2 regions of the Streptomyces sp. NPDC096136 genome follow, and region 1 is predicted to be linked to the other one. Evidence: riboswitches for the same ligand, from Rfam matches in the RefSeq annotation. Region 1 holds a riboswitch; the other holds the start of a gene.
What was found. Region 1 has a riboswitch for S-adenosylmethionine ahead of thrC (threonine synthase). Riboswitches for the same ligand answer to the same signal wherever they lie in the genome.
Positions count from the first base shown of each region.

Region 2: it holds a riboswitch for S-adenosylmethionine, as region 1 does, so the genes downstream of both, ACIRBY_RS10145 (aminotransferase class V-fold PLP-dependent enzyme) here and thrC (threonine synthase) in region 1, are expected to answer to the same signal.

Region 1 covers NZ_JBIWFZ010000010.1:105,654-113,578, forward strand. The annotation lists gene ACIRBY_RS21770 (trehalose-6-phosphate synthase) at 1-40, opposite strand, end outside; gene ACIRBY_RS21775 (glucosyl-3-phosphoglycerate synthase) at 131-1,081, opposite strand; SAM riboswitch class I at 1,287-1,425, shown strand; gene thrC (threonine synthase) at 1,419-2,729, shown strand; gene ACIRBY_RS21785 (MoaD/ThiS family protein) at 2,766-3,044, shown strand; gene ACIRBY_RS21790 (cold-shock protein) at 3,426-3,632, shown strand; gene groL (chaperonin GroEL) at 3,978-5,597, shown strand; gene ACIRBY_RS21800 (phosphoribosylanthranilate isomerase) at 5,881-6,495, shown strand; gene ACIRBY_RS21805 (beta-glucanase) at 6,538-7,278, shown strand; gene ACIRBY_RS21810 (hypothetical protein) at 7,364-7,925, shown strand, end outside.
Region 2 covers NZ_JBIWFZ010000004.1:207,879-215,803, forward strand. The annotation lists gene ACIRBY_RS10135 (cytochrome bc complex cytochrome b subunit) at 1-657, shown strand, start outside; gene trpD (anthranilate phosphoribosyltransferase) at 827-1,891, shown strand; SAM riboswitch class IV at 1,981-2,097, shown strand; gene ACIRBY_RS10145 (aminotransferase class V-fold PLP-dependent enzyme) at 2,329-3,723, shown strand; gene ACIRBY_RS10150 (Lrp/AsnC family transcriptional regulator) at 3,770-4,051, opposite strand; gene ACIRBY_RS10155 (rhomboid family intramembrane serine protease) at 4,048-4,782, opposite strand; gene ACIRBY_RS10160 (hypothetical protein) at 4,896-5,138, shown strand; gene ACIRBY_RS10165 (NYN domain-containing protein) at 5,178-6,542, shown strand; gene ACIRBY_RS10170 (NlpC/P60 family protein) at 6,830-7,882, shown strand.

The sequences.
Region 1 (7,925 bases):
GCGGGCCGCGGTTGGCGGCGACGAGTACCTGAGAAGCCATGCCGCGAACCTAGCCCGGGGTCTCCTCGCTCAAACGTCCGGGAAATGACCGGTTCGTCACGTACCGGTCACGGGGGACCCGCTTTCCGCCTCACGCCACGCGCCGGACCGCGTACTCCTCGATCTCCAGCATCGGCGGCCGCTCCTCGGTGTCCACGGGGTAGGTGTGCGGAACGAACCCGTCCGGCCCCCTCTCGAACTGGGTGAGCTCCGGCCGTACGAGGTGGGCGCGCGAGAGCCGCAGCTGTGCGGTGCGGTAGATCGCGGCGGCCATCCGGCCCAGTGCCTGCCCGCTCTGGTGCCGGTGCAGCCGGACGCCGACGTCGACCTGGGCCAGCGCGTCCAGCCCGACGGTGTGCAGGGCGTCGACCAGCAGGCCGAGCTCGACCCCGTAGCCGACGGGGAACGGCAGGCGCTCCAGCAGGGAGCGGCGTACGGCGTACTCGCCGCCGAGGGGCTGGACGAAGCCGGCCAGCTGCGGCCAGTGGAGGTTGAGGAGGGGGCGGGCCACCAGTTCCGTGACGCGTCCGCCCTGGCCGGGGGCGTCCCCCAGCGGGCGGTCGTACATCGCCTTGACGAACTGCACCTGCGGGTCGGTCAGCAGCGGGCCGACGATGCCGGAGACGAAGGCGGACGAGAAGTCCCGCAGGTCGGCGTCGACGAAGCAGACGACGTCCCCGGTGGTGGCGAGCAGGGAGCGCCAGAGCACCTCGCCCTTGCCGCGCACGGCGGGGATGCGGGGGAGGATCCCGTCCCGGTGCACCACGCGGGCGCCGGCCTTCGCGGCGACCTCGGCCGTACGGTCGCCCGACCCGGAGTCGACGACGACCAGCTCGTCCACCAGGGGGAACGGCAGGCCCTCGATCAGGTCGCGCCGGATCACCTCGACGATCTCCCCGACCGTGGCCTCCTCGTCGAGTGCCGGCAGCACCACGCTCACCGTGGTCCCGGCCGCCCGTTTCCGCTCCAGCAGCTGGTCGAGCGGTCGGTCGGCGGCGGACCAGGAGCGGTCGGCCAGCCAGCGCTCCACCTCATCCAGCACCCTCAGTACTCCCTGGTCACTCGGCGGCGGCGTCACACCCGGCGGATTTGGGCCGAATTGTGATCCATCTCGCGGTTCGGACAGCCGTCTCAAGCGGCTGTCCCTTCGGTTACAGTCTTGAACAACGCGAAGGTCCACCGCATGCCGGGGGTCCTCGCGGACAAACGCACCGGCGCGCCATCGAGCGCGTGTGCCGGTGCCATACCGCTCATCCAGAGGGGCAGAGGGACACGGCCCGTTGAAGCCCCGGCAACCCTCCAGTCGGTTCTCGCTCGCGCGGGGCCCCGGCTAGGGAAGGTGCCAATTCCGTCTCATGGCGAAGTGCGCCATGGGGAAGATGAGGAGAAAGGGCCTCGCCATCATGGCTGCACAGACTGTCGCCACTTCCGCCACTCCCGGATCCGTCGATCTCGGCCCCGCCACCGGCCTTTCCTGTCGTGAGTGCGGTAACCGCTTCGAGCTCGGCCCCATCTTCGCCTGCGTCGAGTGTTTCGGTCCGCTGGAGGTCGCCTACGAGCTGCCGGCCGGTGACCCGGAGGCCCTTCGCGCGGCGATCGAGGCCGGCCCGAACAACATCTGGCGCTACGCGCCGCTGCTGCCCGTCCCCGCGGACGTGGCGTCCAAGCCCAGCCTGAACCCCGGTTTCACCAAGCTGGTGGACGCGGCGAACCTGGCCAAGGAGCTGGGCGTCACCGGCAAGCTGTACGTCAAGGACGACTCCGGCAACCCGACGCACTCCTTCAAGGACCGCGTCGTGGCGATCGCCGTCGAGGCCGCCCGCGCCTTCGGCTACACCACCCTCTCCTGCTCCTCCACCGGCAACCTGGCCGGCGCCGTCGGCGCCGCGGCCGCCCGCGCCGGCTTCCGCTCCTGCGTGTTCATCCCGCACGACCTGGAGCAGGGCAAGGTCGTCATGGCCGGTGTCTACGGCGGCGACCTGGTCGGCATCGAGGGCAACTACGACGACGTCAACCGCTTCTGCTCCGAGCTCATCGGCGACCCGCTGGGCGAGGGCTGGGGCTTCGTCAACGTCAACCTGCGCCCCTACTACGGCGAGGGCTCCAAGACCCTGGCGTACGAGATCTGCGAGCAGCTCGGCTGGCGGCTGCCCGACCAGATCGTCATCCCGATCGCCTCCGGCTCGCAGCTCACCAAGATCGACAAGGGTCTGCAGGAGCTGATCAAGCTCGGTCTGGTCGAGGACAAGCCCTACAAGATCTTCGGCGCCCAGGCCGAGGGCTGCTCCCCGGTGTCGACCGCCTTCAAGGCCGGCCACGACGTGGTCCGCCCGCAGAAGCCGAACACGATCGCCAAGTCCCTGGCCATCGGCAACCCGGCGGACGGCCCGTACGTGCTCGACATCGCGCGCCGCACCGGCGGCTTCGTCGAGGACGTCACCGACGAGCAGGTCGTCGAGGCCATCAGGATCCTGGCGCAGACCGAGGGCATCTTCGCCGAGACCGCCGGCGGCGTGACCGTCGGCGTGACGAAGAAGCTGATCGAGAACGGGCAGCTCGACCCCTCGCTGACCACCGTGGTCCTGAACACCGGTGACGGCCTCAAGACCCTGGAGGCGGTGGCCGGCTCCGGCCAGACCGCCACCATCCGCCCGAGCCTGGACGCGTTCCGCGCCGCCGGCCTGGCCTGACCCTTCCCCAGCACTCCACGGAAAGGCGGTAGCGCCATGAGCGTCAACGTCCGCATCCCCACCATCCTGCGCACCTACACCGGCGGCGCCGCCGAGGTCCCGGCCGAGGGGGCGACCCTCGCCGAGGTCATCGACTCGCTTGAGGCGAACCACCCGGGCATCGCCGCGCGCGTCCTGGACGACCAGGGCAAGCTGCGCCGCTTCGTGAACGTCTACGTCAACGACGACGACGTGCGCTTCGAGGGCGGCCTGCAGGCGGCGACGCCGGACGGCGCCGGCGTCTCGATCATCCCCGCCGTGGCGGGCGGCTGCTGACCCCGGGAATCTGAATTGCCCCCTCCGCTAAAAGCGGAGGGGGCAATTCTGCTTGATTGGGCGCGGTAGAGTTGGGGAAGTCCCCTCCGCTGTTCTTGCCCGCCGCATATGAACGGGCTGCGAGAGGGTTGACATTGAGTCAACATGCGTGTGGCTTTTGGGGCATTGGTGCGGGTTGTCTGGCCCGACTTGCCCAGGAATAGGCCAACTTTTCAGCCCATTTCCCCTTTTGTGCGTGTCCAGATTTCTCGTCGGAATGACCTGTTGCAGACAGCAGCGGTGCAGATACATTCAGCCCCGGTCGAGGCGTTCCGGCGCAAGTTCTGACCCGGGTCCGCGAAGTGCGGACCTGCGCAAGGGCCAGTAATAGGGGAGTTAGGCATGGCTCAGGGCACCGTCAAGTGGTTCAACGCGGAGAAGGGCTACGGCTTCATCGCGGTCGACGGTGGTGCGGATGTGTTCGTCCACTACAGCGCCATCCAGATGGACGGGTACCGCACCCTTGAAGAGGGTCAGCGGGTCGAGTTCGAGATCTCGCAGGGCCAGAAGGGTCCGCAGGCGGACATGGTCAAGCTCGCGGCCGGCTGAGTCGAAGCGCGATCGGCCACCGACGCACGCACCAACACGTGAGGGGCCCCATCCCGGACGGGATGCGGGCCCCTCACGTATGTCCCGGTACGGGCGCCCCGGGACGGCATGGCTCGAAGCCGCTTGCACTCGTGGGGGCCGAGTGCTAATCATTGGCGTTAGCACTCTCCGGGTGAGAGTGCTACAAGACGAGGACCGGGCCGGTGAGGCCCGCAGGGTCCGGCGGGAAGGAACCGCCGGGTCGGCAGGCCGTCCGTCGCGGGCGCGGGCGCGGTCCGGAGCAATCCACCCTCCCCTGACGCCTGGCGGCGTGGGGGGAACCCCAGTCCTGGAGGACCACTTCAGATGGCCAAGATCATTTCGTTCAACGAGGAGGCCCGGCGCGGTCTCGAGCGTGGCATGAACCAGCTCGCCGATGCCGTCAAGGTCACCCTTGGCCCCAAGGGTCGCAACGTCGTCCTTGAGAAGAAGTGGGGTGCGCCCACGATCACCAACGACGGCGTCTCCATCGCCAAGGAGATCGAGCTCGAGGACCCGTACGAGAAGATCGGCGCCGAGCTGGTCAAGGAAGTCGCCAAGAAGACGGACGACGTCGCCGGCGACGGTACGACCACCGCCACCGTCCTCGCCCAGGCGCTCGTCCGCGAGGGTCTGCGCAACGTGGCCGCCGGTGCCAACCCGATGGCCCTCAAGCGTGGTATCGAGAAGGCCGTCGAGGCCGTCTCCGCCGCCCTGCTCGCCCAGGCCAAGGATGTCGAGACCAAGGAGCAGATCGCTTCCACGGCCTCCATCTCGGCCGCCGACACCCAGATCGGCGAGCTCATCGCCGAGGCCATGGACAAGGTCGGCAAGGAAGGCGTCATCACCGTCGAGGAGTCCCAGACCTTCGGTCTGGAGCTGGAGCTCACCGAGGGCATGCGCTTCGACAAGGGCTACATCTCGGCGTACTTCGCCACCGACATGGAGCGTATGGAGGCGTCGCTCGACGACCCGTACATCCTGATCGTCAACTCCAAGATCGGCTCGGTCAAGGACCTGCTGCCGCTCCTGGAGAAGGTCATGCAGTCCGGCAAGCCGCTGCTGATCATCGCCGAGGACGTCGAGGGCGAGGCCCTGTCGACCCTGGTCGTCAACAAGATCCGCGGCACCTTCAAGTCCGTCGCCGTCAAGGCCCCGGGCTTCGGCGACCGCCGCAAGGCCATGCTCGGCGACATCGCCATCCTCACGGGCGGCACCGTCATCTCCGAGGAGGTCGGCCTCAAGCTGGAGAACGCCGGTCTCGACCTGCTCGGCCGCGCCCGCAAGGTCGTCATCACCAAGGACGAGACCACCATCGTCGACGGTGCCGGTGACAGCGACCAGGTCCAGGGCCGCGTCAACCAGATCCGCGCCGAGATCGAGAACTCCGACTCGGACTACGACCGCGAGAAGCTCCAGGAGCGCCTCGCGAAGCTGGCCGGCGGCGTGGCCGTCATCAAGGCCGGTGCCGCGACCGAGGTCGAGCTCAAGGAGCGCAAGCACCGCATCGAGGACGCCGTCCGCAACGCCAAGGCGGCCGTCGAAGAGGGCATCGTCGCCGGCGGTGGCGTGGCCCTGCTCCAGGCCTCCTCGGTCTTCGAGAAGCTGGAGCTCTCGGGTGACGAGGCGACCGGCGCCAACGCCGTGAAGCTCGCGCTGGAGGCCCCGCTGAAGCAGATCGCCGTCAACGGTGGTCTCGAGGGCGGCGTCGTCGTGGAGAAGGTGCGCAACCTGGCCGTCGGCCACGGTCTGAACGCCGCCACGGGCGAGTACGTCGACATGATCGCCGAGGGCATCATCGACCCGGCGAAGGTGACGCGCTCCGCGCTGCAGAACGCCGCGTCCATCGCCGCGCTCTTCCTGACCACCGAGGCCGTCATCGCCGACAAGCCGGAGAAGGCCGCCGCCGCTCCGGGCGGCATGCCGGGCGGTGACATGGACTTCTGATCGGCCCCTGGCTGATCGGCTGTTCTCGAACGAGGGCGGCACCCCTTCCGGACGGAGGGGGTGCCGCCCTCGGGCGTTTCCGGGGTCCTCGGAAACTCGAACGTCGGTGGCGCCGACGACGTCTCCATGGGTGTGGCCCGCTCGGCCGTGATCGTCACCGTGGTCCTCCGGGTGGCGTACCGCCCCAGAACGTGGTGTGCCTCGTCCAGTGGCGGGGTGCGCGCCATGCCCGGGTTGCGAGACGGAGCAACACCGTCAGGGGGGGCTTTGGTTGACTGTGGGTATGAGCGAGCTCTTCATCAAGATCTGCGGGCTGAAGACGCCCGAGGACGTCGACGTGGCGGTGGAGGCGGGGGCCGGCGCCGTCGGGTTCGTGCTCGCGCCGAACAGCCCCCGCACCGTCGGGGCCGACCTGGCGCGCGAGCTGGCCGCGCGGGTGCCGGCGGAGGTGCTCACCGTCGGGGTGTTCCGCGGGCAGCCGCTGGAGGAGGTGCGCCGGCTCGCGGAGGAGAGCGGCGTACGCGGGGTGCAGCTGCACGGCGACGAGCCGCCCGCGTACTACCAGGAGCTCCGCGCGCCCGGCCGCACCCTCCTGCGCGCCACCGCCGAGCACGTCGCGCGCTGCGGCGAGTACGGCGAGGACCTGCTGCTGATCGACGCCCCCGACCCCGGCTCCGGCAAGCCCTGGAACTGGGGTTCCGCGGATTTCGCGGCGCCCGAGGGCCGCTGGCTGCTGGCCGGCGGGCTCAATCCGGCCAACGTCCGCGAGGCCCTCGGGGCCACCGGCGCCTGGGGAGTGGACGTCTCCAGCGGGGTCGAGCGGGAGCGCGGGGTGAAGTCCCCCGACCTCATCCGGGCGTTCATCGGCGCCGCGCAATCATATGATTACTCTGTGTGAGAACACGGGGGTGCCGGGCCGTACGGCGGGCAGGACATCCCCATGGAATCGGACAACTCCGGATGGCTGCGGCGCCTGACCGCCCGCCTCCTCCCCGCAGCCGGCGGCGGGGGCCTGCCGGTGTTCACGCCGCGCAGCACCCCCGTCTTCACCGCCGACTTCGCCTCCCCCGCCCAATGGGTCGCCGGCCGCTCCTGGGCCTATCCCGACGGCGGCCCGGTCAACCCGGGCGACAACAAGCTCGACCACCTCGTCGAGGACCCCTCCTACAGCCGCGGCGGCACCTTCCGGGCGACCCGCCGCACCGACGGCAACTGGAACACCGGCCTGCTCACCACCGAGGGCAGTGACCAGGACTTCATGGTCCGCACCGGTGACGTCCTGGAAGCCCGCGTCAGGCTGCCCGCCGAGACGGGCGCCTGGCCCGCGATCTGGACCTGGCGCGACGGCGGCCAGGAGATCGACGTCTTCGAGTACCACCCCGACAACCCCGACCTGCTGGAACTCTCCAACCACGTCCGCGAGGCCCACCGCTACTACCGTGACGCCTCGGTCCGCCCCGGGGGCTGGATCGACCTGAGGACCGAGTTCGGCAGGCGGTCCGTCGTCTGGTGGGTCAACGGCGCCCGCGTCTTCTCCGACGGGCGGGGCGTGGGCCGCGGCTGGCGGGCGTACCTCATCGTCAACCTGTCGGTCTCCGCCGGCCGGTACCACCCGGCGCCGGGCCCCGCCCAGACGGAGATGTCGTACGAGGTCTCCGCGCTGCGCGTGTACAGGCCGTAGGACCTTCCCCGCCCGGGCCCTTTCCCGCCCGGGCCCTCCCCCGCTCCCCGGGCGGCGGTCGGCGGGGCCGCCGATAATGGGTGCCGTGGACCCGCCGCGCAGCACGACCCGGGCGAAGGCCACGGTCCGGCCCAAGGGGTCCGGCCTGGCGTTCTGGCCGTTCGGCGTACGGGCGGCCGTGCTCCTGGTCCCCCTCCTGCTGGTCGTCCTGGCCGTCGCCTGGGGCGCCGCGCGGACCGGTCTGGGCCTGGAGACCGTGTCGGCCGGGTGGGTCCTGCTGGCCATCGTCGCCCTGAGCCTGCTGCCCGTCCTGCTGGTGGTGCTCAGCGGGGTCGCCTCCAGCGGCGGGACCGTCGAACTGGGCACCGTCAAGATCGCCCTCACGGCGGCGGCCGGCTCCCGGCGGGGCCTGGCCGTCCCCCGGAACGTGGTCCCCGAGCAGGGCGTCTCCCTGGCCGGCCCCGGCGGGGGCGAGGCCGTCACCTCGCTGCGGGGCCTGCGCGGCACCGAGGTCGTCATCGTCGACCTGGAGGACGGCCACGCCTGGTGGGAGCACCGGCTGCTGCTCCTGTGCTCCGCGGCCGCCCGGCTCGGCCGGCCCGCGGTGGTCGTCTTCACCGCCCAGCGGCAGGGCAGGCCGGGGCAGT
Region 2 (7,925 bases), on a different contig from region 1:
ATCAACCTGTGGGGCCACACGCTCGTCCTGGGCGTGTTCATCCCGCTGCTGCTCTTCCCGCTGGTCCTCGGCGCGATCGCCGTCTGGCCGTTCATCGAGTCCTGGATCACCGGCGACAAGCGCGAGCACCACATCCTGGACCGCCCGCGCAACGTCCCGACCCGTACGGCCTTCGGTGTCGCCTGGATCGCGGAGTACATCGTGCTCCTCATCGGCGGCGGCAACGACATGTTCGCCCAGTACTTCCACCTGTCGATCAACTCGATCACCTGGTTCGTCCGGATCGGCTTCTTCGTCGTCCCGGTCCTGGCCTTCATCGCCACCAAGCGGATCTGCCTCGGCCTCCAGCGCCGGGACCACGACAAGGTGCTGCACGGTCGCGAGACCGGCATCATCAAGCGCCTGCCGCACGGTGAGTTCATCGAGGTCCACGAGCCGCTCCCGCAGGGCAAGCTGCACACGCTCACCTCGCACGAGCAGTACAAGCCGATCGAGCTCGGCCCGACGGTCGACGAGAACGGTGTCGAGCGCAAGGTGACCCGCACCGAGAAGCTGCGCGCGAAGCTCAGCAAGGGCCTCTACGCGGAGGGCAACCAGATCTCGAAGCCCACCGCCGAGGAGTACAAGGAGATCCAGTCCGGCCACGGCCACCACTGATCTCCGGCACGACCGCTTGAGGGACCGGCCCCCGGGCCGATCCTGGTGTCGCCACGGCAGGAGCCCCCGTCCAGTGTCTGGACGGGGGCTCTTTGCCGTCTCCGGGGCTGGATAGGCTGAGATCCTTCCCATCCGACGTGCGATCCCCGACGAGCAGCAGGAGCTGACCATGAACGTTGCGACCCCGGCAGGCGGCGACAGCGTGGCGGCCCGCAGCTGGCCGGGCATCCTGGAGGCGCTGCTCTGCGGCCGCGACCTCGCCACCGACGACACCGCCTGGGCGATGGAGCGGATCATGCGCGGCGAGGCCACCGACGCGCAGATCGCGGGCTTCGCGGTGGCCCTGCGGGCCAAGGGCGAGACCGTGCAGGAGTACACGGGGCTGGTCCGCACGATGTACGCCCACGCCAACCTGATCGAGGTGCCCGGGCGGACCGTCGACATCGTCGGCACCGGCGGCGACGGCGCCAAGACCGTCAACATCTCGACCATGTCCGCCATCGTGGCGGCCGGCGCGGGCGCGAAGGTGGTCAAGCACGGCAACCGGGCCGCGTCCTCCGCCAGCGGCTCCTCCGACGTGCTGGAGAAGCTCGGCGTCAACCTGCGCCTGACCCCGGAGCGGGTGGCGCAGGTCGCCGAGGAGGCCGGCATCACCTTCTGCGCCGCGGTGGTCTTCCACCCCGCCCTGCGGTACGCGGCCTCCGCCCGCCGCGACCTCGGGGTGCGCACGGCGTTCAACGGCCTCGGCCCGCTCACCAACCCCGCCCGGGTCACGGCGCAGGCCGTGGGCGTCGCCGACCCCCGGCTGGCCCCGATCATGGCGGGCGTGCTCGCCGAGCGGAACACCTCGGCCCTCGTCTTCCGCGGCGACGACGGCCTGGACGAGCTGACCACCACCGGGACCTCCCGGGTGTGGTGGGTCCGCGAGGGCCGGATCACCGAGCACGCCTTCGACCCGCGCGACGTGGGCATCGCGACCATCGACATCTCCGCCCTGCGCGGCGGCGACCCGTCGTACAACGCCGACGTGGCCCGCCGCCTGCTGGCGGGGGAGACCGGCCCGGTGCGCGACGCCGTCCTGCTGAACTCGGCGTCGGCCCTGGTGGCCGTGGACCCGGGTACGGGCTCGCTGGAGGAGCAGCTGTCGGCGGGCATCGCCCGCGCGGCCGAGTCCATCGACTCGGGCGCCGCCCGGGCCGCCCTGGAGCGGTGGGTGGCGGCCAGCAACGCCTGACCCGGCCGGGTGCTTCCGGCCACGACCCCGGTCCACATCGTGGACCGGGGTCTTGCGTTCGGGGGTCCCTGTGGCAGGATGCTCCCCAAGGTCACGAGTGACAGCGTCAAGGCCCCGGCTCGCTGTCCGGCAACCCTCCTTCCGTGGCGGGGTGCCCCGGGTGATGACCAGGTCGTAGGCAGCGAGGTCTACGGCAAGCGCGGATCCCTCGACACCAGGGGTCCTGGTCTCTCGAGGAGCGTTTTCCGTGAGCAAGCGAATGCGATAGGGCGACTCCGCCCCTTCTTCATCCCTCGGACCAGGGTCCCTTCCGCGTACCCCCGACCGGTCCGAGGTCCTTCCCGTACCCCCTACGGCCGCTGCCGCCACCGCGCGCCGCCGTACCCGCGTACGGGCACACCGAAGCCATTCAGCCCTGCCTGCCGGGAGATACCGCCATGTCCGCGTCCCTGAACACCGCCACCGCCGCCGCCGTTGCCGCCGCCACCGCCGAGGGCCCCGCCTGTGCCGAGCCGCTGCCCGTGCTCGGCCGGGACGTCACCGTCCCGCTCGTCACCGGCGGCGAGGTCACCTACGCGGCCCTGGACTACGCGGCGAGCGCCCCCGCGCTCCAGCGGGTCTGGGACGACGTCGCCGCGTACGCCCCCTACTACGGCAGCGTCCACCGCGGCGCGGGGTACCTCTCGCAGCTGTCCACCGACCTCTTCGAGCAGAGCCGGGCCACCGTCGCCGCGTTCCTCGACTGCCGCCCCGCCGACCAGGTGGTCTTCACCCGGTCCACCACCGACTCCCTGAACCTGCTGGCCGCCGTCCTCCCGGCCGACTGCCAGGTCTTCGTCTTCGAGACCGAGCACCACGCCTCGCTGCTGCCCTGGTGCGACGCGCAGGTCACCTACCTCGACGCCCCGCGCACCCCGGGCGAGGCCGTCGCGACCCTGGAGCGGGCGCTCGCCGACCGCGACCCCTACGGCCCGGCGCTGGTCTGCGTGACCGGTGCGTCCAACGTCACCGGCGAGCTGTGGCCGGTCAGGGAGCTGGCCGCCGCCGCGCACGCCCACGGCGCGCGGATCGTGCTGGACGCCGCCCAGCTGGCGCCCCACCACCCGGTCTCGGTGCGGGAGCTGGACGTGGACTGGGTGGCCTTCTCCGGGCACAAGCTGTACGCGCCCTTCGGCTCGGGCGTCCTCGCGGGCCGCGCGGACTGGCTCCGGGAGGCCGAGCCGTACCTGGCCGGCGGCGGCGCCTCCCGTACGGTGGCCCGCCGCGAGGACGGCGGCGTCGACGTCGAGTGGCACACCACCGCCGCCCGGCACGAGGCCGGCTCCCCGAACGTGATCGGCGTCTACTCCATCGCCTCCGCCTGCCGCGCGCTGGAGGAGGCCGGGTTCGAGGACCTCGTCGCCCGTGAGCGGCACCTCATCGCGAAGGTCCGCGAGGGGCTGGCCGGGGTCCCGGCGGTGCGGGTGCTGTCCCTGTTCGGGGACGACGCCCCGCGCGTCGGCGTCATCTCGTTCGTGGTCGACGGCTGGAACAGCTCGCACTTCGCGGCGGCGCTGTCCGCGGAGTACGGGATCGGGGTCCGGGACGGGCTGTTCTGCGCCCACCCGCTGGTGCGGACGCTGCTGGGCGGCGAGCCGCAGGAGCCGGGCGAGTGCGGGGCGCCGGAGGCGGCGCCGGGCGAGCGTTCGCTGAACGCGATCCGGGTGAGCTTCGGCGCGGGGACCCCGGACGAGCACGTCGACCGCTTCGTGCGGGCGGTCAAGGAGCTGGTGACCTCCGGCGCGAAGTGGCAGTACCGCACGGAGGACGGCCGCTGCGTTCCCGCCGTGTAGGCGGGGCGACGGCCGCCCGCGGGGCTGACGGGCAGCCCCGCCGGTGCTACGCGTCGAGCCCGATGGCGAAGGCGGCTTCCAGGTCGTGCTGGGAGTACGTGCGGAACGCGACGTGGGTGTCGGTGGCCTCGACGCCGGGGATCTTGGAGATCCGGCCGGGGATGATGTCCGCCAGGTTCTCGTGGCGGGCCACGCGGACCAGCGCGATCAGGTCGTACGTACCGGTGACGGAGTAGACCTCGCTGACGCTGTCCAGCTGGGCGATGGACTCGGCGATCTCGGGGATCCGGTCCACGCTGGTCTTGATGAGCACGATCGCGGTGATCACGGTTGGCTGTCTCCCTCGCCGGCAGTCACTGGTCGCCTCACTCTAGTCGTACGGCGATATCGCGCCCACGCGTAGCAGAACCCCACGGAGAAGCCCACCACGTGGGCGAGGTAGGCCACTCCCGGCCCGCTCCCCGCCCGGTGCGCGGCCAGCCACTGGAGCCCGAACCAGAACATCAGCACGATCCACGCCGGGAACCGCAGCGGCAGGAACAGCAGGAACGGGAACAGGCTCGTCACCCGGGCCCGGGGGAACAGGCACAGGAACGCGCCGAGCGCCGCCGAGATCGCGCCGGACGCCCCGACCAGGGTCTGGTCGGAGGAGGCGTTGGCCGCCGCGTAGACCGCCAGGGCCACGTAGCCGGTGCAGAGGTAGAAGACGAGGAAGGCCGGCCGGCCCATCCGCTCCTCCGTCATGGCGCCGAAGACGTAGAGGAAGAGCATGTTCCCGAGCAGGTGCAGCCAGCTGCCGTGGACGAAGAGCGCCGTCAGCGGGGTCAGCAGGGGGCGGACCGCCCCCGAGAAGAGTTCGTCCGGGACCACGCCCCAGTGCCGGAAGTAGGCCGTCCCCGTCGCCATCAGCCGGTCACCGGTCCCGAAGGACGGGTTCAGGCCCGAGGCCGGGCTCGTCAGGAACGCCGCGCAGCAGCCGGCGATCAGCGCGTACGTGACCACGGGGCCCCGGGCGGCCTCGCGCACGGCCCGCCACTTTACGATCATGGGAAAGAGCATGACGCAGGTGGACCCCCCTGAGGGTGGTGCCAGGCCGTAGGGTTACGTGCTGCGGTCCTGCGACCGCCGCGGAAGGCTTTAATTGAACGAGCTACGAAGGAGAGAGCGGCCCGATGACGACGGTTCCCCTGCCGACCGACACCACCCGGTGGCGCTGCACCCTGTGCGGCAACCTCACGCGGTTCGATGTCACCCGATCGTCGAAGGTGGTGGAGTACGTCCACCTCGACCTCGCCGGGGAGCCCAAGGTCGAGGAGCGCGAGGTGGTCAGTGAGACCATCGAGTCGGTCCGCTGCCGCTGGTGCAACGCGGTGGACCAGATCGAGCTCGTCGACAGGCCGGGCACCGACTCCTGACGGAGCCGGGCCCGCAGGAGATCACGGTAGGGGTGACGGATTGTGGAGCCAGCAAGCGGTGCCGGGCCGGCCGACGCGGCCCGCGACGCCGCGGAGGTCCTCGACCGCCCGCTGCCGGAAGGCGTGCGGCGCCGGGTCGTCTCGCTCGTCTCGGACGCCTTCGGCGGCCTGACGGTCGCCGACCTCCCGGCGCAGCTGCGCCAGTACGCCCGGTTCACCCCGACCCGGCGCGCCAAGTTCGCGGGCAACGCGATGGCCGCCGCCGTGGAGAGCGACGGGGTCTTCCGCAGCCGGGTCGCGGAGAAGGTGCGCGAGGCGCAGCCGGAACTGGCCGGGGCGCTGGAGTCCGGTGCCCCGCCGGCCGCCGCGGACCCGCTGGACGTGGCGGCCGCCGCGTACGTGCTGCGTCCGGCCGGCTGGGTCAAGCTGGTGGCCGCCGCGGGCGAGGAGGCGCAGCGCGCCGACGCCGAGCGGGTCGACGACGAGAACCGGCGCGAGCTGGAGCGGCTGCGCGAGGAGCTGGCCCAGCTGCGCGAGGCCCAGCGCAGCGGCGGTGAGCAGGTGCGGGCCGAGCTGGACGCCGCCCGCAAGGAAGCGGAATCGCTTCAGCGCAAGCTGCGCAGCGCCCTGAGCGACGTCAAGCGGGGCGAGGCGGCCCTGCGCAAGCTCGGCGGCGAGATCGACGGGATCCGCGGTGAGGCGGCCGCCCAGGTGGCCGCGGCCGAGAGCGAGTCCCGGCGGCTGAAGTCCCGCCTGGCGGAGGCGGAGTCGGCGTTGGAGACCGCGCGCCGGGCCACCCGCGAGGGGCGCAGCGTCGAGGACATGCGGCTGCGGCTGCTGCTGGACACCGTGCTGGACGCGGCGGCGGGGCTGCGCCGCGAGCTGGCGCTGCCGCCGGTCTCGACGCGGCCCGCGGACACCGTGGACGCCGTCGAGCCGGGCCGGATGACCCCGAAGGACATCGCGGCGCGGGCCCTGTCGGAGACCGATCCGGCGCTGCTGGACCAGCTGTTGGCGCTGCCGCAGGCGCACCTGGTGGTCGACGGCTACAACGTGACGAAGACCGGCTATCCGACGATGCCGCTGGAGAAGCAGCGGCTGCGGCTGCTGGGCGGGCTGTCGATGCTGGCCGCGCAGACCGGCGCCGAGATGACGTGCGTCTTCGACGGGGCGGAGCTGGCGGCGCCGGTGCTGCTCGCGCCGCCGCGCGGGGTGCGGGTGCTGTTCTCCAAGGCCGGGGTGACGGCGGACGAGCTGATCCGCCAGCTGGTGCGGGCCGAGCCGCCCGGCCGTCCGGTGGTGGTGGTCTCCACCGACCGCGAGGTGGCCGACGGGGTGGCGAAGGCGGGGGCCCGGCCGGTGGCGTCGGCGCTGCTGCTCAAGCGGCTCGCGCGCGTTTCGTAGTACTGCGCGGATCTTGCGCCTGATGTAACGACTGCGCGGGATGCCCGAATTGACGGTGCGTGGGGGGGGACGCATCGTCAGGGGGGCGGCACGCAGCGTGCGCCCCGGGTAAAGAAGCCGGAAGGGCAGCGGATTTTTACGTTCCGGGATTTGAACTGATCACGGACGGGTCACTAGGGTCTGCTCAAACCTTCGTTCGGCAGGACACCCATTCGGGGTGTCGGCGGAGGCGCGCTGCCGAGTGTGCGACCGTCTTCGGCGGCTCCAGGAAGAAGGAGCTCGCGTCCGTGGCGTCCCACCGTCGACCCAAGCCGCCGACCCGCACCCGCGTCAGCGTCCTCACCGCCCTCGCCACCGCGGCCGTCGCCCTCTCCTCCCAGTCGGCCATGGCCGCACCCGCACCGGACAAGCCGAACAAGGACGAGGTCAAGACCAAGGTCGACGCCCTCTACGAGGAGTCCGAGCAGGCCACCGAGAAGTTCAACGGGGCCAAGGAGCAGCAGGACAAGCTGGAGAAGGAGATCGCGCAGCTCCAGGACCAGGTGGCGCGCGGCCAGGACGAGGTCAACTCCCTGCGCAACGCCCTCGGTTCCATGGCCACCGCCCAGTACCGCGGGGAGGGCATCGACCCGACCGTGGCGCTCCTCCTCTCCGGCGACCCGGACACCTACCTCGACAAGGCGTCCACGCTCCAGCAGCTGAGCGGCAAGCAGGTCGAGCAGATAACGGCGATCCAGGCCAAGCAGCGCAGCCTCGCGCAGAAGCGCCAGGAAGCCACGGGCAAGCTCGCCGACCTCGCCGCCGTCCGCAAGGAGCTGGCCGAGCAGAAGGCCGCTTCCCAGAGCAAGCTCTCCGACGCCCAGGCCCTCCTCAACTCGCTGACCGCCGAGGAGCGCAGCGAGCTCAAGAGCGACGCGGCCAAGGACGGCGCGGCCTCCGCGAAGGCCGCCGGCGGCGGTACGGGCGCCAAGCCCGGCGCCGCGAAGGGCTCGGGCCGCGCCGGAGCCGCCCTCGCCGCCGCCATCACCCAGGAGGGCGACGCCTACCACATGGGCGACACCGGCCCCAACTCCTGGGACTGCTCGGGCCTGACCCAGTGGGCCTACGGCCAGGCCGGCGTCAGCATCAGCCGCACCACCTACACCCAGGTCAACGACGGCACCCGCATCGGCCGCAGCGAGCTCCAGCCCGGCGACCTGGTCTTCTTCTACAGCGACCTGCACCACGTCGGCCTCTACGCCGGCAACGGCCAGGTCTTCCACGCCTCCAACCCGACCGGCGGCGTGCGCTACGAGGCCATGAGCAACATGCCCTTCCAGTTCGGCGTCCGCGTCGGCTGACCCTCCCCGCCCCCCGGGCACCCGCCGCACACCGCCCATCCGG